DNA from 3 places in the Paraliobacillus sediminis genome. Region 1 is predicted to be linked to each of the others. Evidence: riboswitches for the same ligand, from Rfam matches in the RefSeq annotation. Region 1 holds a riboswitch; each other region holds the start of a gene.
The links. A riboswitch is a leader RNA that binds a small molecule or an ion and turns the genes downstream of it on or off. The one in region 1 is predicted to bind cyclic di-GMP.
Positions count from the first base shown of each region.

Region 2: another riboswitch for cyclic di-GMP. It lies ahead of D2K60_RS07680 (HD-GYP domain-containing protein); the one in region 1 lies ahead of D2K60_RS16060 (HD-GYP domain-containing protein).
Region 3: another riboswitch for cyclic di-GMP. It lies ahead of D2K60_RS03785 (putative bifunctional diguanylate cyclase/phosphodiesterase); the one in region 1 lies ahead of D2K60_RS16060 (HD-GYP domain-containing protein).

Region 1 covers NZ_QJSI01000003.1:666,490-674,050, forward strand. The annotation lists gene arsA (arsenical pump-driving ATPase) at 1-585, shown strand, start outside; gene D2K60_RS16035 (adhesin) at 607-888, shown strand; gene D2K60_RS16040 (FAD-dependent oxidoreductase) at 930-2,573, shown strand; gene D2K60_RS16045 (LURP-one-related/scramblase family protein) at 2,873-3,370, shown strand; gene D2K60_RS16050 (alpha/beta hydrolase) at 3,392-4,174, shown strand; gene D2K60_RS16055 (YwaF family protein) at 4,239-4,955, shown strand; cyclic di-GMP riboswitch class I at 5,086-5,181, shown strand; gene D2K60_RS16060 (HD-GYP domain-containing protein) at 5,317-6,300, shown strand; gene D2K60_RS16065 (YpzI family protein) at 6,359-6,496, shown strand; gene D2K60_RS16070 (GNAT family N-acetyltransferase) at 6,783-7,364, shown strand.
Region 2 covers NZ_QJSI01000002.1:320,556-328,116, forward strand. The annotation lists gene D2K60_RS07675 (YpzI family protein) at 125-262, opposite strand; gene D2K60_RS07680 (HD-GYP domain-containing protein) at 321-1,304, opposite strand; cyclic di-GMP riboswitch class I at 1,440-1,535, opposite strand; gene D2K60_RS07685 (YwaF family protein) at 1,666-2,382, opposite strand; gene D2K60_RS07690 (alpha/beta hydrolase) at 2,447-3,229, opposite strand; gene D2K60_RS07695 (LURP-one-related/scramblase family protein) at 3,251-3,748, opposite strand; gene D2K60_RS07700 (FAD-dependent oxidoreductase) at 4,048-5,691, opposite strand; gene D2K60_RS07705 (adhesin) at 5,733-6,014, opposite strand; gene arsA (arsenical pump-driving ATPase) at 6,036-7,561, opposite strand, start outside.
Region 3 covers NZ_QJSI01000001.1:869,867-877,427, forward strand. The annotation lists gene D2K60_RS03775 (hypothetical protein) at 1-2,196, shown strand, start outside; gene D2K60_RS03780 (iron-sulfur cluster assembly accessory protein) at 2,283-2,588, opposite strand; cyclic di-GMP riboswitch class I at 2,779-2,861, shown strand; gene D2K60_RS03785 (putative bifunctional diguanylate cyclase/phosphodiesterase) at 2,956-5,217, shown strand; gene D2K60_RS03790 (hypothetical protein) at 5,408-5,689, shown strand; gene D2K60_RS03795 (spore coat protein) at 5,709-6,104, shown strand; gene metE (5-methyltetrahydropteroyltriglutamate--homocysteine S-methyltransferase) at 7,068-7,561, opposite strand, start outside.

The DNA.
Region 1 (7,561 bases):
AGTATTAATCCAGAAGCGGAAGTGGAAAAGTATAAGAAGCAAGTTATTACTGCTGCGGGTGATTTGAACGAAGAAGAGCTCGCTTATCTACAAGAAGACCTGGCATCACCCTGTACCGAAGAAATTGCAGTTTTCCGTGCCTTTGCTGAAGTGGTTGATGGGGCCGAACAGGAAATTATTGTGATTGATACTGCGCCAACAGGACATACGTTACTTTTACTAGATTCATCAGAAGCCTATCATAAAGAAATGACACGTTCGACAGGAGATGTACCAGCAAGTGTTAAAAAATTGTTACCACGTTTGCGGAATCCTGATGAAACAAGCGTAGTAATTGTCACGTTGCCAGAAGCAACACCAGTATTTGAAGCGACACGCTTACAAGAAGATTTAAAGCGAGCGAAAATCGTTCCGAAGTGGTGGGTTATTAATCGAAGTTTTTATGCAACTGGTACAACCGATACCATTTTGCAAGCACGTGCAGCAACTGAAAAACAGTGGATAAGCAAAGTGCAAACAGAATTAGCAGAAAGCTGTGCGCTTATTCCATGGATGAAAGACGTAAATATTAATATGACAAACTAAAAGCGTTCAGGAGGATGTAAAATGAATATAACTGAAAAGGCAAAGATAAAATTAGAGGGCATATTCACTGAAAAAAATGTCGATAGTATGCGTTTTTATGCAATGGAATCTGGATGCTGTGGACCACAGATAGGAATTTCGATAGATGCACCAGAGGCAACAGACACGATTAAAGAAATTAATGGTATCAAAGTGGCTATTGATCCGGATATAAAAGATGCAGTAGAAGGTTTAACCTTAGACGATGAAGAAACGTCAGATGGAACACAATTTGTATTATTAGGCATGGACCAATGTTGCTAACGCAAGCATCGACATGCAAATGAATTTTTGGAGGTAACATTATGAAAATAATTATTATTGGCTCTGTTGCAGCTGGTACTTCTGTTGCTGCAAAGGCACGTAGAAATGATGAAAATGCTGAAATCACATTATACAACGCAGACTATGATATCTCTTATTCTATTTGTGGCATTCCTTACTTTTTAGGTGGCGAAGTAGATGAGGTAGATACGTTAACACCAAGAAGCGCCCCTTGGTTTAAAGTACGCTACAATGTTGACATTCATATCCGACATGAGGTTACAACAATTGATCCAGAAAAGAAAACAGTAACCGTGAAAAATTTAGATACCAATGAAATAAAGGAAGATAACTATGACACGTTAGTTTTTGCAACAGGTGCGACACCTGCAACACCTTCCATTAAAGGTGTCGATCACGATCATGTCTTTCATGTACGCACGATTCAACATGCAGTTGCAATTGATGCCTATATGAAGGCTAACAAACCGAAAAAAGCTACCATTATCGGTGCTGGCTTTATTGGACTCGAGATGGCAGAACAGTTAAAGCATAAAGGATTAGAAGTAACAATTATTCAACGTGGTAATCAAATTATGCCGCACTTGGATAAAGATATGGCGTACAGAGTAGAAGAGCACTTACGAAAGCACAACGTAACAGTAGTGTTAAATGAAGAAGCTGCTGCAATCTCAGAAAAAACAGTCGAAACCAAAAATGGTAAAGTGATTGATACAGATATTGTATTTTTGGCAACCGGTGTGAAACCAAACGCTAGTCTTGCTGCAGAAATAGGCATTGAACTAGGCAGTAGTGGTGCAATTAAGGTGAATAATAAAATGCAAACCAATATTCCAGGTGTTTATGCAGTTGGTGACGTGGCAGAAAGCTTTTCTATTGTTACTGGAAAGTCGATTTATCGTCCACTAGGGTCCACTGCAAACAAGATGGGTCGTATTGCTGGTGATGTGATCACGGGTGGAGATTTAGAACATCGTGGTATTTTAGGTACAGGAATTTTACGGGTGTTTGATCTGGCTGTTGGTTATACTGGATTAAGTGAAAAAGAAGCGTTAGCTGCAGGTTATGATCCAGAAGTGCTTCATAATATTAAACCATCACGAGCAGATTATCTTGAGGGAAAAGAATTAGTCATTAAGGCAATTGCCGATAGAGAGACAAGCCGCATTTTAGGTGTGCAAATCGTTGGACAAGATGGTGTCGATAAGCGACTCGACGTATTTGTAACAGCAATTTCTTTTAAAGCAACAGCGGGTGATCTATTCCACTTAGATTTAGCATATGCACCACCATTTAGTACAACGAAAGACCCTGTTATGTACACAGGAATGGCACTACAAAATGCTATCGATAAGAAAAATAAATTGATCACGCCACAAGAAATAATTGCTAGAACAGATGACGGGGAATCACTTCAAATTATTGACACACGATCACCAAAGCAATACGAAACAGGTCACGTAGATGGAGCAATCAATATTCCTTTAGCAAAATTACGCTCAGAAGCTAAAGACCTAGACCCAAACTTGCCAACAGTAACATATTGTAATAAGGGTGTCACAGGTAATGCAGCGCAAAACGTATTACGAAATAGTGGCTTTAAAGACGTATTTAACCTTTCTGGTGGAAATAAGAATTACCAGAGTTTTAAAAAGGGATTATAATAATCTTGGTATCGCACTGTTAGAATGAAAGTAGGGAGATGATTGTTGTCTTCCTACTTTTTTGTGTTAAATTAGTAGATTAAAAATAGGAGATTCCTTTGATGTTTTGAGAATAACAAAAGTTTCTTACTAGTTTAGAAGGAATTTAACCTTTCTTGTCGAAAGAAGTAATAATGGTTTTCTAGGTGAAAAATTCATTAACATTGCAGCAGAAAATTAGCAATGAACTATGAAATGAAACATATCGTATAAAGACTATATAATAGGATGCTTCATAACTATTATGGGAGGAGGATTATATGAGCAAGCTGTATATCAAGCAGAAAGTATTTAGTTTGGGCGGAAATTTCACTGTAAAGAACGAATTTGAACAAGATAAGTATCTGATAAAAGGTAGTTTTCTTTCCATTCCAAAGACTTTTACAATCAAAGACACATCTGATAATGAAATTGGTACGATAACAAAAAAGGTATTTAGTTTTTTACCTACATTTTTCGTTGAGGTTAATGGCGAAGAGGTAGTTACCATCAAAAAGGAGTTTTCTTTTTTTAAATCACGCTATCAGATAGAAGGTCGAGGTATTGAAGTGCATGGTGACTGGTGGGACAAAAAATTTGAAGTAGTCAGCCATGGTGAAGTAGTAGGTCAAGTAAACGAAAAATGGTTTACTTGGGGCGATAGCTATGAGGTGGGCGTTAAAGACGAGTCACTAGAACATATTATTATCTCATTAGTTATCGCGATTGATTTTGTCAAACAAGAAGAAAATTCCGCAGCAGCAAGTGCGGGTAATTAGATTATAACGGAGGCAGGAGAAATGCTATTATCACTATACGATGTAGAACGAAAGTTAAATGCAATAGATGAAGATGTTCCTAGTTTTACACCTTATTTGTTGAACCAAGATAGACCAACACCCCTTATTATCGTATGTCCAGGTGGTGGGTATACACATCGTGCAGAACACGAAGGATCACCAATTGCAGAATGGCTCAATGAAATTGGCATAGCAGCAATTGTATTACATTACCGTGTAGCTCCTCATCAACATCCGACACCTTTAAAAGACGCTAAACGTGCTATTCGCACTGTAAGTCATTATGCAACAGAGTGGAATATAGACCCTGAGCGAATTGGTATATTAGGTTTTTCTGCAGGTGGGCATTTGGCAGCGACAGCAGGGATGCATTATGATACGGGTAATCCTAATGCCGATGATGCAATTGAGCGTCACAGTAGTCGCCCTAGCCTAATGGTACTTTGTTATCCAGTTATTTCAATGGGTGAATTCACCCATGAAGGAAGTAAAAAGGCTTTACTAGGTGAAGATCCTGCTGATTCTTTAGTAGATTTGATGTCTATTGAAAATCATGTAAAAGCTGATACACCACCTGCTTTTATATGGCATACGGCAGATGATGATGCCGTTCCAGTAGAGAACAGTCTCCAGCTATCTAGTGCGTTAAGTAAGAATAAAGTTCCTCATGCATTACATGTTTTTGAGAGTGGAAGACACGGACTTGGACTTGCGGATGAATTGGAAGATGTTAAATGGTGGACCTCCGCCTGTGAAATGTGGCTAAGAAAAAGAGGATTTTAAAATTTTTAAATATTATTTCAAATAGATTCGGATAATGCATTTTTTAGAGGGAGGAGATTATAAAATGGGTGAGTTATTTCGTTTTAATCAGATAGATTATCCATTTCAATTGTTTTCTCTTTCCCATATTAGTATGATGCTGTTAACATTTGTTTTGATAGGATGGATGTATTTTTACAGAGATAACATAAAAGAAAAGTATAAGAAACATGTCAAGTATACTTTACTTGGTGTTTTAATAGTTGGAGAAATTTTCTTTCAATTATGGTATCTACTTCATGATAAGTGGGATCTGATCATCAATTTACCGTTGCAATTGTGTTCAATCTCCTTATATTTATGTGCTGTTATGTTACTGACAAGGAGTTATAAGGTATTCGAAGTAGCTTTTTTTGTGAGTATGATCGGGGCATTTATTGCCGTAATCACTCCAGAACTTTTTTTCGGTATCCCACATTTGCGATTCTTTCAATTTTTCTTCGTCCACATAGCCATCATACTATCCTGTTTTTATATGATATGGATTGAAGGATTTAAACCTACTATTAAATCCGTTATGAAAGCATTTGTCACGCTTAATATAATAGCTGGATTTGTATTTATCATCAATCAAATCATAGGCTCAAACTATATGTTCTTATCAAGAAAGCCTAGCAATGTAAGTATAATTGACTTTTTAGGACCGTATCCATGGTATATTTTATCGTTTGAAGTTGTTGCCTTCACATTATTTTTTCTTTTATATCTAGTTGAAATTAAATTTAGTTCAAAAAAGATTTGAATGTTATTGTAAGCAACATGCACCTGTTACTATTTAAATAAATGTCGAAATATGTTGAAATATAATCATAAATACGCTATTCTTAAAATAGTACTAAAGTATCAATAAAAGACAGTAATTAAATAGAATATCACGAAAAAGGCAAACTATTTGAAAAAATAGGACGCAAAGTCATGGGTCTAAGGTACGGCTTAATAGCCGAACTATTGATTGCCAGACCACCAAATTACATGAACCTTTATTTTGGCTATGCATTTATTTGTGATAGCTTTTTTTTATACGCTTTTATCGAATAGCTAATAGTTATGGGAATAGGTCTATATTAATTAGTATTTATAGATTATAAAAATGAGGTGTAAACATGAGACTAATTAATATCTCAGAGTATGACAACAAAAGTATGATACTTGCTAAACCAATTTATGATTCGAACAAACGTATATTACTCGCAACTGGTCGAACAATCGATCCTAAAATACAATCTAGACTAGAGAATATGGGCATTAACTTTCTTTTTATAGAGGATGAAGTATCCAAAGGGATTACAATTGAAGATATGCTTGATATGCCTACATGGACGGATGCAATTCAAGCAGTTAAAACTTTTTATGAATATGCGATGAATAAAAAGACACCTGAATTAAAACCCATTCAGCAAGTTGCAGGTATATTGCTTAAAGAAGTAAAACATAGACCAACACTTATACTTATTCCATCGGGAACAATGACAAAGGAATTGCAGCCTTATGCACATGCGGTTAACGTAACAATCCTTGCTTTATTAACAGCTAAAGAAATGGGCTATAACGATCTAAAACTTAGGGATTTAGCAATTGGCTCATTGCTACACGATATCGGTAAAGCAATAGATGCAGATGAGAAGAAACATCCTGATTTGGGGTTCCAATTTTTGCGAAATATTAGTCAGTTTAGTATTGTATCAGCACATATTGCTTATCAACATCACGAAACATTAGACGGAAAAGGTTTTCCACGACAAATAAAGGATAATGACTTTTTAGAAATCGCTCAAATTTGTGCCGTAGCGAACCGATACGATAATTTGATAGTAAAAGAAAAAGTTCCACCTCATGATGCTATGGAGGCAATCATGGCTACGTCAGATCATATCTATTCGTACAAAATTGTAACTGCTTTTAGTCAATCAGTCGCGACTTATCCACCAGGAACGAAAGTACTAATTAATCATAATCAACCGGCAATTGTTACTGAAATAAATAAACATTTCCATCGACCGATGATAAAGATGCTTTCAAACGAAAAAGTGATAGATTTAATAGATAATCCCACTTTTATGATAAAACCATTTGAATCCGCTGTATAGATAAACTTTGAATAAATTCCCTTTAAACAACTCATCTTATCGTAAGGAGGTGTTTAAAGTGGGAAAAGACCGTCAAGAAAAGAAATTAAGAGAAAGTGGCCGTGTTGAATCCGATCGAGATCAAGATCTAGGTAAAGCGGGAGCAACAAAAATGTCTAGTCCTGAAGAAGGCAGAAAACTGAATGATGGGAAATAAGAAAACATAACAACGTCGAAACATAATAGATTTCAAAGCACTTTTCTTATTACAGAAAAGTGCTTTTTGTTGTATAAGAAACGAAATAAAAAAACGATTTATTGGATATTTATGTTAAAATGATTATTATGATCGATAGTTCTTAAGACAAACGAGAATAGATGAATTTAAGAGTTAAAACAGAATTATTGGAATGGTTTTTCTAACTTAATTATTCAAGTTTCTGATCTGAACAGTTCCTATACTGGGAATGTAAGTATAAGCTTTGATTCAGGGAGGATTAAAAATTGTGTTTGATGAATTAGTTGGCGAGAAAGTACGAATTGTACCAATGGAAAAGCATCATATACAGGGGTTATATGGCATTGGGAACGATCCAATGATATGGGGTCATTTACCCATAACAATACAAACCGAAAATGATATGAAGTTCTTTGTTGAAGATGCATTAGAAAATAAAAATAGCGGAAGAGAGTTCCCCTTTGTTGTTATACTTTGTAATTCGAATAAAATTGTAGGTTCTACACGATTTTTGAACATCTCGCATCCTAATAAAAGTTTGGAAATCGGTTGGACTTGGTACTCTCCAACTGTATGGGGAACACATGTGAATATAGAATGTAAATACTTGTTATTAAAATTTTGCTTTGAAACCTTGAAACTAATACGAGTTCAATTTAAAACCGATGAAAGAAATATTAGATCACAAAAAGCGATAGAAAAAATCGGTGGAGTAAAGGAAGGCATATTAAGAAATCATATGATACGCGAGGATAAAACCTACCGGAATTCTGTGTTTTACAGTGTTATTGAGAATGATTGGGAATTAGTTAAGAAAAAACTAGAAGGTATATTAGGTAATTACTAAAATTAGAAAATGAATTGCCAATAATTATTTTAAAGGTGGTGGAATTATTAATTGGTTTATAATCTTAACAGTCACAATTCTTTTAATAATCGGCTACTTAAGCGCTTCTCATTTTTACTATAAATACGAAGAATATGATAAAGCACTCCAATCCAAAAAGAACAATAAAAATAACACACCAAAAAAGTAAAGGTACT
Region 2 (7,561 bases), on a different contig from region 1:
ATCATTTTAACATAAATATCCAATAAATCGTTTTTTTATTTCGTTTCTTATACAACAAAAAGCACTTTTCTGTAATAAGAAAAGTGCTTTGAAATCTATTATGTTTCGACGTTGTTATGTTTTCTTATTTCCCATCATTCAGTTTTCTGCCTTCTTCAGGACTAGACATTTTTGTTGCTCCCGCTTTACCTAGATCTTGATCTCGATCGGATTCAACACGGCCACTTTCTCTTAATTTCTTTTCTTGACGGTCTTTTCCCACTTTAAACACCTCCTTACGATAAGATGAGTTGTTTAAAGGGAATTTATTCAAAGTTTATCTATACAGCGGATTCAAATGGTTTTATCATAAAAGTGGGATTATCTATTAAATCTATCACTTTTTCGTTTGAAAGCATCTTTATCATCGGTCGATGGAAATGTTTATTTATTTCAGTAACAATTGCCGGTTGATTATGATTAATTAGTACTTTCGTTCCTGGTGGATAAGTCGCGACTGATTGACTAAAAGCAGTTACAATTTTGTACGAATAGATATGATCTGACGTAGCCATGATTGCCTCCATAGCATCATGAGGTGGAACTTTTTCTTTTACTATCAAATTATCGTATCGGTTCGCTACGGCACAAATTTGAGCGATTTCTAAAAAGTCATTATCCTTTATTTGTCGTGGAAAACCTTTTCCGTCTAATGTTTCGTGATGTTGATAAGCAATATGTGCTGATACAATACTAAACTGACTAATATTTCGCAAAAATTGGAACCCCAAATCAGGATGTTTCTTCTCATCTGCATCTATTGCTTTACCGATATCGTGTAGCAATGAGCCAATTGCTAAATCCCTAAGTTTTAGATCGTTATAGCCCATTTCTTTAGCTGTTAATAAAGCAAGGATTGTTACGTTAACCGCATGTGCATAAGGCTGCAATTCCTTTGTCATTGTTCCCGATGGAATAAGTATAAGTGTTGGTCTATGTTTTACTTCTTTAAGCAATATACCTGCAACTTGCTGAATGGGTTTTAATTCAGGTGTCTTTTTATTCATCGCATATTCATAAAAAGTTTTAACTGCTTGAATTGCATCCGTCCATGTAGGCATATCAAGCATATCTTCAATTGTAATCCCTTTGGATACTTCATCCTCTATAAAAAGAAAGTTAATGCCCATATTCTCTAGTCTAGATTGTATTTTAGGATCGATTGTTCGACCAGTTGCGAGTAATATACGTTTGTTCGAATCATAAATTGGTTTAGCAAGTATCATACTTTTGTTGTCATACTCTGAGATATTAATTAGTCTCATGTTTACACCTCATTTTTATAATCTATAAATACTAATTAATATAGACCTATTCCCATAACTATTAGCTATTCGATAAAAGCGTATAAAAAAAAGCTATCACAAATAAATGCATAGCCAAAATAAAGGTTCATGTAATTTGGTGGTCTGGCAATCAATAGTTCGGCTATTAAGCCGTACCTTAGACCCATGACTTTGCGTCCTATTTTTTCAAATAGTTTGCCTTTTTCGTGATATTCTATTTAATTACTGTCTTTTATTGATACTTTAGTACTATTTTAAGAATAGCGTATTTATGATTATATTTCAACATATTTCGACATTTATTTAAATAGTAACAGGTGCATGTTGCTTACAATAACATTCAAATCTTTTTTGAACTAAATTTAATTTCAACTAGATATAAAAGAAAAAATAATGTGAAGGCAACAACTTCAAACGATAAAATATACCATGGATACGGTCCTAAAAAGTCAATTATACTTACATTGCTAGGCTTTCTTGATAAGAACATATAGTTTGAGCCTATGATTTGATTGATGATAAATACAAATCCAGCTATTATATTAAGCGTGACAAATGCTTTCATAACGGATTTAATAGTAGGTTTAAATCCTTCAATCCATATCATATAAAAACAGGATAGTATGATGGCTATGTGGACGAAGAAAAATTGAAAGAATCGCAAATGTGGGATACCGAAAAAAAGTTCTGGAGTGATTACGGCAATAAATGCCCCGATCATACTCACAAAAAAAGCTACTTCGAATACCTTATAACTCCTTGTCAGTAACATAACAGCACATAAATATAAGGAGATTGAACACAATTGCAACGGTAAATTGATGATCAGATCCCACTTATCATGAAGTAGATACCATAATTGAAAGAAAATTTCTCCAACTATTAAAACACCAAGTAAAGTATACTTGACATGTTTCTTATACTTTTCTTTTATGTTATCTCTGTAAAAATACATCCATCCTATCAAAACAAATGTTAACAGCATCATACTAATATGGGAAAGAGAAAACAATTGAAATGGATAATCTATCTGATTAAAACGAAATAACTCACCCATTTTATAATCTCCTCCCTCTAAAAAATGCATTATCCGAATCTATTTGAAATAATATTTAAAAATTTTAAAATCCTCTTTTTCTTAGCCACATTTCACAGGCGGAGGTCCACCATTTAACATCTTCCAATTCATCCGCAAGTCCAAGTCCGTGTCTTCCACTCTCAAAAACATGTAATGCATGAGGAACTTTATTCTTACTTAACGCACTAGATAGCTGGAGACTGTTCTCTACTGGAACGGCATCATCATCTGCCGTATGCCATATAAAAGCAGGTGGTGTATCAGCTTTTACATGATTTTCAATAGACATCAAATCTACTAAAGAATCAGCAGGATCTTCACCTAGTAAAGCCTTTTTACTTCCTTCATGGGTGAATTCACCCATTGAAATAACTGGATAACAAAGTACCATTAGGCTAGGGCGACTACTGTGACGCTCAATTGCATCATCGGCATTAGGATTACCCGTATCATAATGCATCCCTGCTGTCGCTGCCAAATGCCCACCTGCAGAAAAACCTAATATACCAATTCGCTCAGGGTCTATATTCCACTCTGTTGCATAATGACTTACAGTGCGAATAGCACGTTTAGCGTCTTTTAAAGGTGTCGGATGTTGATGAGGAGCTACACGGTAATGTAATACAATTGCTGCTATGCCAATTTCATTGAGCCATTCTGCAATTGGTGATCCTTCGTGTTCTGCACGATGTGTATACCCACCACCTGGACATACGATAATAAGGGGTGTTGGTCTATCTTGGTTCAACAAATAAGGTGTAAAACTAGGAACATCTTCATCTATTGCATTTAACTTTCGTTCTACATCGTATAGTGATAATAGCATTTCTCCTGCCTCCGTTATAATCTAATTACCCGCACTTGCTGCTGCGGAATTTTCTTCTTGTTTGACAAAATCAATCGCGATAACTAATGAGATAATAATATGTTCTAGTGACTCGTCTTTAACGCCCACCTCATAGCTATCGCCCCAAGTAAACCATTTTTCGTTTACTTGACCTACTACTTCACCATGGCTGACTACTTCAAATTTTTTGTCCCACCAGTCACCATGCACTTCAATACCTCGACCTTCTATCTGATAGCGTGATTTAAAAAAAGAAAACTCCTTTTTGATGGTAACTACCTCTTCGCCATTAACCTCAACGAAAAATGTAGGTAAAAAACTAAATACCTTTTTTGTTATCGTACCAATTTCATTATCAGATGTGTCTTTGATTGTAAAAGTCTTTGGAATGGAAAGAAAACTACCTTTTATCAGATACTTATCTTGTTCAAATTCGTTCTTTACAGTGAAATTTCCGCCCAAACTAAATACTTTCTGCTTGATATACAGCTTGCTCATATAATCCTCCTCCCATAATAGTTATGAAGCATCCTATTATATAGTCTTTATACGATATGTTTCATTTCATAGTTCATTGCTAATTTTCTGCTGCAATGTTAATGAATTTTTCACCTAGAAAACCATTATTACTTCTTTCGACAAGAAAGGTTAAATTCCTTCTAAACTAGTAAGAAACTTTTGTTATTCTCAAAACATCAAAGGAATCTCCTATTTTTAATCTACTAATTTAACACAAAAAAGTAGGAAGACAACAATCATCTCCCTACTTTCATTCTAACAGTGCGATACCAAGATTATTATAATCCCTTTTTAAAACTCTGGTAATTCTTATTTCCACCAGAAAGGTTAAATACGTCTTTAAAGCCACTATTTCGTAATACGTTTTGCGCTGCATTACCTGTGACACCCTTATTACAATATGTTACTGTTGGCAAGTTTGGGTCTAGGTCTTTAGCTTCTGAGCGTAATTTTGCTAAAGGAATATTGATTGCTCCATCTACGTGACCTGTTTCGTATTGCTTTGGTGATCGTGTGTCAATAATTTGAAGTGATTCCCCGTCATCTGTTCTAGCAATTATTTCTTGTGGCGTGATCAATTTATTTTTCTTATCGATAGCATTTTGTAGTGCCATTCCTGTGTACATAACAGGGTCTTTCGTTGTACTAAATGGTGGTGCATATGCTAAATCTAAGTGGAATAGATCACCCGCTGTTGCTTTAAAAGAAATTGCTGTTACAAATACGTCGAGTCGCTTATCGACACCATCTTGTCCAACGATTTGCACACCTAAAATGCGGCTTGTCTCTCTATCGGCAATTGCCTTAATGACTAATTCTTTTCCCTCAAGATAATCTGCTCGTGATGGTTTAATATTATGAAGCACTTCTGGATCATAACCTGCAGCTAACGCTTCTTTTTCACTTAATCCAGTATAACCAACAGCCAGATCAAACACCCGTAAAATTCCTGTACCTAAAATACCACGATGTTCTAAATCTCCACCCGTGATCACATCACCAGCAATACGACCCATCTTGTTTGCAGTGGACCCTAGTGGACGATAAATCGACTTTCCAGTAACAATAGAAAAGCTTTCTGCCACGTCACCAACTGCATAAACACCTGGAATATTGGTTTGCATTTTATTATTCACCTTAATTGCACCACTACTGCCTAGTTCAATGCCTATTTCTGCAGCAAGACTAGCGTTTGGTTTCACACCGGTTGCCAAAAATACAATATCTGTATCAATCACTTTACCATTTTTGGTTTCGACTGTTTTTTCTGAGATTGCAGCAGCTTCTTCATTTAACACTACTGTTACGTTGTGCTTTCGTAAGTGCTCTTCTACTCTGTACGCCATATCTTTATCCAAGTGCGGCATAATTTGATTACCACGTTGAATAATTGTTACTTCTAATCCTTTATGCTTTAACTGTTCTGCCATCTCGAGTCCAATAAAGCCAGCACCGATAATGGTAGCTTTTTTCGGTTTGTTAGCCTTCATATAGGCATCAATTGCAACTGCATGTTGAATCGTGCGTACATGAAAGACATGATCGTGATCGACACCTTTAATGGAAGGTGTTGCAGGTGTCGCACCTGTTGCAAAAACTAACGTGTCATAGTTATCTTCCTTTATTTCATTGGTATCTAAATTTTTCACGGTTACTGTTTTCTTTTCTGGATCAATTGTTGTAACCTCATGTCGGATATGAATGTCAACATTGTAGCGTACTTTAAACCAAGGGGCGCTTCTTGGTGTTAACGTATCTACCTCATCTACTTCGCCACCTAAAAAGTAAGGAATGCCACAAATAGAATAAGAGATATCATAGTCTGCGTTGTATAATGTGATTTCAGCATTTTCATCATTTCTACGTGCCTTTGCAGCAACAGAAGTACCAGCTGCAACAGAGCCAATAATAATTATTTTCATAATGTTACCTCCAAAAATTCATTTGCATGTCGATGCTTGCGTTAGCAACATTGGTCCATGCCTAATAATACAAATTGTGTTCCATCTGACGTTTCTTCATCGTCTAAGGTTAAACCTTCTACTGCATCTTTTATATCCGGATCAATAGCCACTTTGATACCATTAATTTCTTTAATCGTGTCTGTTGCCTCTGGTGCATCTATCGAAATTCCTATCTGTGGTCCACAGCATCCAGATTCCATTGCATAAAAACGCATACTATCGACATTTTTTTCAGTGAATATGCCCTCTAATTTTATCTTTGCCTTTTCAGTTATATTCATTTTACATCCTCCTGAACGCTTTTAGTTTGTCATATTAATATTTACGTCTTTCATCCATGGAATAAGCGCACAGCTTTCTGCTAATTCTGTTTGCACTTTGCTTATCCACTGTTTTTCAGTTGCTGCACGTGCTTGCAAAATGGTATCGGTTGTACCAGTTGCATAAAAACTTCGATTAATAACCCACCACTTCGGAACGATTTTCGCTCGCTTTAAATCTTCTTGTAAGCGTGTCGCTTCAAATACTGGTGTTGCTTCTGGCAACGTGACAATTACTACGCTTGTTTCATCAGGATTCCGCAAACGTGGTAACAATTTTTTAACACTTGCTGGTACATCTCCTGTCGAACGTGTCATTTCTTTATGATAGGCTTCTGATGAATCTAGTAAAAGTAACGTATGTCCTGTTGGCGCAGTATCAATCACAATAATTTCCTGTTCGGCCCCATCAACCACTTCAGCAAAGGCACGGAAAACTGCAATTTCTTCGGTACAGGGTGATGCCAGGTCTTCTTGTAGATAAGCGAGCTCTTCTTCGTTCAAATCACCCGCAGCAGTAATAACTTGCTTCTTATACTTTTCCACTTCCGCTTCTGGATTAATACTACTCACAGTCAAATCTCTACTAATTTCTCTATTTTGAAATGTATAATCTAGGTGTGCTGCTGGATCAGTCGTTGTTACGTGTACTTTATGTCCTTTCTCAATGAGTCCAACTGCAATTGCTGCAGCCACCGACGTTTTTCCAACGCCACCTTTTCCCATTGTAAAAATAACACGCGTATTATTTATTGAAAATTCCTTGATCAGATCTTTTAATTCAGCTAACGGCTGGAGCTTTATATCTGGTATTTCTGTTTCTATTTTAGCGGATAAATTATCACCAACAAGTTGGCGTAAGCTGTCAATTCCAGTTAACGAATAAGATACATATGGAACTGTTACTATTTCGATCTGTGTTAATTCTTCTGGCATTTGCTTTAATGCTTCTTGTTGTCCTTGATAAAAGTGGTTTGCGATAGTATCTGTTGTGTCGTGTGTTTGTAGTAGCCCATTAATCAGCAAAAGTTGCTTTTTAATTCCGATCGCGCGAAGCTCTAGAGATGCACGATTTGCTTCAACTAATGTAGCTAATTCTGGCCTTGCTACTAACAGTAAGGTCGTTTTTTTAGGATTAGAAAGTGATTGAACTGCTTTTTCATACATCGCTTTTTTATCTCCAAGTCCTGATAACGGCCCTAAACAGGATGCACCATGCGTACTTTCATTTAAATATCCAGTCCAGGCAGTTGGTAAAGCTAATAAACGAAGGGTATGACCCGTCGGCGCTGTATCAAACAATACATGATCAAATTGATCGAATAAATTATCATCTGCAAGTAAATGCGAAAACGCATCGAATGCTGCAATCTCTACTGTACATGCACCGGATAGCTGTTCCTCCATTTGATTGATCACAGATGCTGGCAGTTTGTCGCGATATGGACCAACTGTTTTCTCACGGTACGCACTAGCCGCTTCTTCTGGATCAATGTTACTAGCAAATA
Region 3 (7,561 bases), on a different contig from region 1:
ACATACACCTATCTATCGTATATAACCAAACGAGCTGTTTTCAGTTGGTTAGCGACTATTTTTCTATACACATTTGGTTTACAACTTGGAGATATAATACTTGATTATTTGACAGGTATCAGTATGGAACTGTTTCTATTCTTTTATGCTGCGCTCTTATTTTTATTAATTGGTTTACGTGATAAGATTGTATTTTTGTTACCGATAAAAAGAAGTGTTTTCTATTTATCTGTTGCTGTAATGGTAGCTTCCATGATGTATGCAACTCTTTTCGGACTACTAATACATGCTTCACTTATGTATATTTTATTCGGTATTATTGCATTGTTTGTTGTTTCTAGCAAAAATAATATTGAAAGAGAAATAGCGAAGTGGACGAATGCAGTGAGTTGGTTGTTTGCTTTGTATTGTCTGAATCCAAAGATTGGAGAGCTAATTTCAGGATACACCGTCTATTTGGATCTTCCATTTCACATTGTGATGTCATCACTTACCCTATTGCTTATTAGTTTAATTTGGCGAAAATACAAGAAAACTGGATTAGCTAAAGCTGCCTTTTATATCGGTCAAGGAAGCTATTTATATGGATTATCGCTTCTTGTTGGTTTCACTACAATTGATACAACTTTTATTCGGCCCGCTCTACTTTTAGTTGGTATTGGTGTATTTATCTGGTTAGTTAGACAGACAAAATTGGACGTATTATGGTCTCTCGTAGCAATCACTACTTTTTGCTTTTACGCTTCCTTATTAAGCACTTTTCAAATTCAAGAATTTAGTTCTGTTGTGATATTTCTTTTGTTTGGTCCATTGATCTTACTTGTTGTGGAAGGATGGCAAGGAAAGCGAGTCCCTGCTTTAAAACCTTACTTCTTTTGGATTGCGCAGTTTATTCAATTGAATGTTACGTTAGTTATTTTGATTGATCAAGCTCTTTCGCAAATGATAAATTCACTATTTTTGTTTGTACCATTTGGTGTTTTTATATACAGTATGTTCGTTATCAAAAAAGAATGGGCGATAAAGCTATTCTTGTATGCTGCGATGTCTCTGGTTACATTTATTTTAATTACGACAGCACAGTATTATAATATATTTGAAAATCTCTCACAAGGTTATTATTGGTTTTGGTCTAGTGTTCTTTTCTTTGTAGGATGGTTCGTTGTAAATAAGACTTGGAAGAGTAGAATAGAATGGTATATTATTCCGTTTTCTAACTACGGTTTGTTTATGATTCTTACCACATACGACGTTAGTTCTCTAGGAGAAGTTTTGTCTGTTCTGACATATGTACTTCTGAATGTCTTCTTTTTACACAGGAGAAATTGGACAGTTGGCTTAGTATTTCCATTAACATTATCCCTACTCATTTGGGAACAACAACGCTATTTGTATCAAGATTTTCAGTTATTTTTAATTAGTTTAGCTAGTTTTCTTGTTTTATTTATTGCAGGAAAAATATTATTTAAAAGACTGTACCAATGGAATGAAGAAAGTCACTATATCGATTGGTACTCTATTATAGCTGTATGTTATCTAGGTTATTCTATCACCTATCTTCAGGGAGAGAGTAACGTTTGGATTAATATTATTCCATATGTATTAGGAACTGTATGGCTATTTGCACAAGTGAGAAGGTTTACTCACCACATAGCACGGAAAGTGATTGTCACGTTGGGTTCGATTAGTTTTCTGCCAACCTATTACATTATTTTAGAAGAATACATTCCTTTTATTTCAGAACTCTTTCATACTGAACTTAGAATTTTCCCTGTTCTTTTCCTATCAATTATCTTGAGTTTAAAAACGTGGAAAAACTATAAAACGGTAATGTCTCATGTTCAAACAGTCTCTTTATTAGTTGTGACGATCATTTTAGTATTGGATGCGATTTCGAGTAATACAGTGCGGGATGCCTTAATTGTCGGAGGTCTTTCACTCCTATCCTTAGTAATAGGTGCTCAATTTCAAATTAAATCTTACTTTTTTATTGGAATTGGAACACTCCTCTTTAATCTGATCTATCAGACAAAACCGTATTGGGGCAATATGCCTTGGTGGGCCTATCTATTACTTGCAGGCTTCATCTTAATTGGGATAGCGAGCTACAATGAGTGGAAAAAGCAGCGAAAAGAAGAGGGAAAGATAGCCAAGAAGATGAAAAAGTTAGTCTTAAAATTAAAGGAGTGGGATTAACTATTGAAAATTAAATGCTGCAAAATATAGTTTAAACAAAAACACGCGTCTGCTACCAAAGGATTTGGAGACAGACGCGTGTTTTTTTAATGATGCTGTGGTGGTAATCCTTTTGATTTGTTACTAATTGCAAATCCTTCTTGTGGAACAAAGAAATACTGAATCCAGACGCCATCTAAAAAATCTTCTCTTGCATCTAGTAACACATCGATATCTTTATCCGTTTTAACTATTTCATCATGTTCTGTCGGTGTATCTAACATCACATCATAGTGTGCATGATTGCCGTGCATTTCGGTTACATAAACTCGAACCATTTTTCCTTCTGCACCATCACTTTCTAACCAACCTTTAAGTACTTTTGCAGCATTACGATTCATTTTACATTTCATTTCTTGACACCTCTTTTCTATCATATATCTATTATCACTGTGTTAACGAAAAAAATAAAGTATTTTGCATAGAGTCCAGCTATCAAATAAAAATGATAGTCAAAATAAAAGTAATATAACAGTTATAAAGTACCGCATAATAATTTCCAGTATGGTACAATTGAACTATACTATAAAAAAGAAGTTCTTTTCATTGAAAAGGCAAACTTATTGAAAAATAAGGACGCAAAGCAACAGACCTAAAGGGTGACCTATGGTGGCTGTGTTACCAAATGGATGACGATAACTGGTAATTAAAAAGTTATTTCCATTGGGAATAGCTTTTTTATATTTGTTGGGATTATCTTGAGGACGGGAGTAAGATAACATGATGTCTACTAAACGTAACGCAATCTTCACTATATTGGGTATAGCAGTGCTCTATTATATTATCCTATTATTTTTACAGAATAATGATTGGCTACGTTCTTTTCTTACTATTGGAATTCAAATTATAGTAGGAAGCATTGCTTTTATTTGGGTAAATAAAGCTTATCGTATCACTCCAGATAAGCAGCGTTTTTTTTGGCTAATTCTTAGTATTGGTTTATTATTGCATACAGTTTCCAATCTTAATTGGTTCGTATCACTACTCACGACAGGTTCGATGAAATATCCTGAGATATCATTTTTTCTATGGCTTGTGGCTTATATTTGTTTCCTAATTGGATTGCTATATAAAGTAAGAGTTATTAGAACATCTAAGTCTACTAGTCCCTATTTATTTTCAATAGTAGTCTTTACGACTTTTGCAACTTCAGTTGGTACGTATTATTTAATGAGCACAATCCAAGCTGTCCAGGGTGATGATATGATGGACACGATTATCACATTATTGTATTTAATATGTAGTATTAGTATCTTGTTTGCGATTACTAATTTGTATTTTTTATCATATGATTCGAAAGAGAAAGAGGTAATGATATTTATAATTATTGGCTTCTTTTTCCAAGTAGTTGCTGATCTGTACTATGCTTATTTATCATTGATGGGTGGCTATCAGATTGGTAGCCTTGTTGATGTTTTCTGGCTTTACGCTATCTTAATGATCGGCTCTTCAGGGAAGTTTGTGCACTCGAATACAGAAGAGTTAGACTGGAAGGTCATTAATTACTTTAACAACAGGGAAAACTTTTTACCTTATATTAGTACGATTATATTATTAATCCTTGTAACACAAAGTTATAATTGGAAACTTAATGCGCTAAGTTTAGGGTTAAGTATTTCCTTCCTGATGATCATCGGACGGCAGTTAGTAATTATGCGGAAAAATAGTAAGTTAGTAAGTGAGTATAGAAACTTAGCTTATCATGATACATTAACTGGATTGAAAAATAGAACGGCTTTTATTGAAGATTTAGGAACAACGATGAACATAGCAAGGGAATCTAATCGACCAGTGGCCTTGTTACTAATGGATCTAGACCGTTTTAAGACAATTAATGATACATTAGGACACCAAATTGGAGATCGTGTCTTACAAATAGCCGCGGACAGATTAAGAGAAAAATTAGGTTGCACGACAGATATTTATCGGGTTGGGGGAGACGAGTTTGTCGTTATTTTGCCAGATCATAATAAAAGCAGTTGCAGCGAAATAGCGGATAACCTACTGGGCGTTTTTCTTCAACCCTTTTTGATTGATTATCATGAAATATCAATTACACCGAGTATAGGAATCAGTATGTATCCAACGGATGGATTAGACGGTGATAAACTATTCAAGCATGCGGATGCAGCGATGTATATTGCAAAGAATAAAGGGAATAAATATTACTTTTTTAATGCTGCATTAAATGAGATTATTACCCGAAAAATGACAATTGAGATTGAGTTAAAAAATGCAATTGAACTTAATCAGTTAGCCCTTTTATATCAACCTAAAATAAATATTGCGACTGGTGAAGTAGTCGGAATGGAGGCGCTGTTAAGATGGACGCATCCAACGTTAGGTCAAGTGTCTCCTGTAGAATTTATTCCTATAGCAGAGGAGTCAGGTCAAATACTGTCGATTGGTGAATGGGTCATGCGTAAGGCTTGTCAGCAGAATGTAGACTGGCAGCAAAATGGTTTTCAAGCGTTAGCTGTTTCCGTAAATGTTTCTGTCCAACAGTTTGAACAGGATAATTTTGTTGTACTTGTAAGTAATGTTTTAAAAGAAACAGGTCTTTCGGCAAAGTATTTAGAATTGGAAATAACAGAGAGTATCATGCATGACATTGAAGAGTCGATTCAAGTTTTAAGTGGATTGCGAGAACTTGGCGTTGAAACAGCTATCGATGACTTTGGTACAGGATATTCGTCATTACATATCCTAAAAGAGTTGCCGATTAGTACAATTAAAATAGATAAATCCTTTATCGATGATATTGATAATGAAAAAGACTTTTCCATTGTAAAAACAATTATTGATATTGGTATGAATTTAAATTTAAATATAATTGCAGAAGGAATAGAAACAGAACAGCAAGCCAAAGCTCTTTTAGAACATCAATGTCGATATGGACAAGGTTACTTATATGCTAAACCGTCACCTGCTAATGAATTTGAAGCTCTACTTAGCGATTACTCTAAAACAAAAACAGTATAATGAAAATTGCTAGTTAATAAAAAGTAATCGTCACAGTCAATGATTGTGTCGGTTGCTTTTTTAGTTAGTGGTTGTATCCATCAGTAACATCTATCTATTCTATTGCTATCTGTGATAAGTACCCGCTCACATTTATGATAATTGTATATATATATGGTGTAAGCAAACTTAGCCAAGAGGGGGGAGAACATTGACAGATGGGGATATCCAAAACCAATTGAATCAAATATCAAGTGATTTGATTCAAGTACATGTCTCTGATATTTTTAAGAGACTAAATATTTCTAGAAATACAGAACTGTCTGATGAGGAAAAAAGCCAACTTAAAAAGTCGGTTGAAGGACTCAAATCGCAAACTGAAGCATTTTTAGCTGACCAACAAAATAGCGAGAAAACAATGACAGTTCAAACAGAGGCGTTAATTGAAAAATTGCAAAAAATTAAGCGTAATAAAAATAATTCGGAGTCATAAAAAAGAGGGAGGTATTAATGTGAGTAGAACGAGTAATCAATCAAGAGCGGTTAGTCAGTATGCAGACCAAATTTCTGGCATCGAGCAGCAATCAAGAGAGGCAATTTTTATTTTGAACTCAACAGATGTAACTGTTGATACAACTGATACCCAGGTGGCTGTTTCTTTACAAGTTGCATTACAAGTAGCAATAGTTATTGTAGTAAACATTTCAATAGCTAGTAGTTCAAGAGCACAAGAGGTAACAGAAGAACTATTAGGATATTCTAGAATTGATCAATCTAACAGACAACTTATTGTAATTGACGGAAGTGAATCTGTTAAAGTAACAACTACCGACACGGATGTTGCAGCATCCATCCAAGTGCTTTTACAGATTCTTTTAACACTTGTTGCACAGTTAGACATTCTTTAATAAAAAGAAACGTTCTCCTTTCCATTAACTAATAATATCCCATTAATTCCCCTGCTACTGAGCCATAATAATTGGTTCAGTAGCATTCTATGTTTCTTTAAGCAAAATGTACCTACTTTTAAAAATGTTAGTAAAAAAAACAGAAGCCTAATACTTAACGTCGATATATACAGATGAAAACACTACAGGCTTAACTCGCTTTGGAAATACACAACACATTCTTTAGGCACTTCTTATTGAAATGGATTTCAATTGAGAGAGGTTCATATGTTGACATAGTAATTCCCTTTCCATCACAATAAGCATCAACTGCGACGTAACATTCGGATCTTACTCGCTACGTCAGCAAATGCTTTTCCTTTCCACGGGCACAACCTCAGCTATCTATAGAAGCAAAGATCGCTTCTATAGAGGATCTTCGGTTCGTGCTGTTCCCGTAGGAGTGTCAAGCATTTGCTTCCTTCGCTGATTAGAGCAACTATTTCTAAATATGAATAATATTAAGGACAGAAATTATTAGAATGCTCATTGAAAAATTTGTGTTTTTGTTATTAATAAAGTTGTCGGTATTTCTAATTACATATGCAAAAGGATACTTATCATATATTTATAGACAAAATTAGTGAAGCGGTGAAATGGGTGAGACTCCTGTGGGAACAGCGCGGACTGAAGATCCACTCGGAAAGCGATTTTTGCTTATCCGAGTTAGCTGAAGCCGTGCCCACGGAAAGCGATCCCATTTCACTGTAGAACGGGTAAGGTCTTCTGGTACGTCGCAGTTTCTATCAAGTTAGTCAGATGAATTACCATGATGATTAGAGATTTCCTAGTTATGCCGAGACTTAAAAGCCTGTTTTACGCTCCGAAAATTGAGTAATATTAGTAATATAACATTTGTGTTTCGACCCAATAAAAAAGTCCTCCACCGCAGATAACGGTGGAGGACTTGCTAATGTTACTGTTCTATTTTTGATAAGATAGTGCTGTTTTTCTTATGATCTTTGCAGCATCTACCATCGTTTGGAGTGCTTCTACTGTTTCAGCTTCATTCCTAGTCTTTAACCCACAGTCTGGATTAATCCAGAACTGATTTGGTGAAATCGTTTGTAATGCGCGATTAATATTTTGCTTGATTTCCTCTATACTTGGAACACGCGGGCTATGAATATCATAAACACCAAGTCCAATTTCCTTATTATAGGTATTCTCTTCAAAAGTAGAGATCAGGTTTCCATGACTTCTTGACGTTTCAATTGAGATTACGTCTGCATCAAGCCCATCAATCGCTTCAAAGATATCTTCAAAATTCGAATAACACATATGGGTATGAATTTGAGTATCAACTTCAACTGTTGATGTGGCTAATCTAAATGCAGTAACCGCATCTTCTAAGTAAGCTGCCCATTTATCGCGATTTAATGGTAGACCTTCACGTAATGCTGGCTCATCCACTTGAA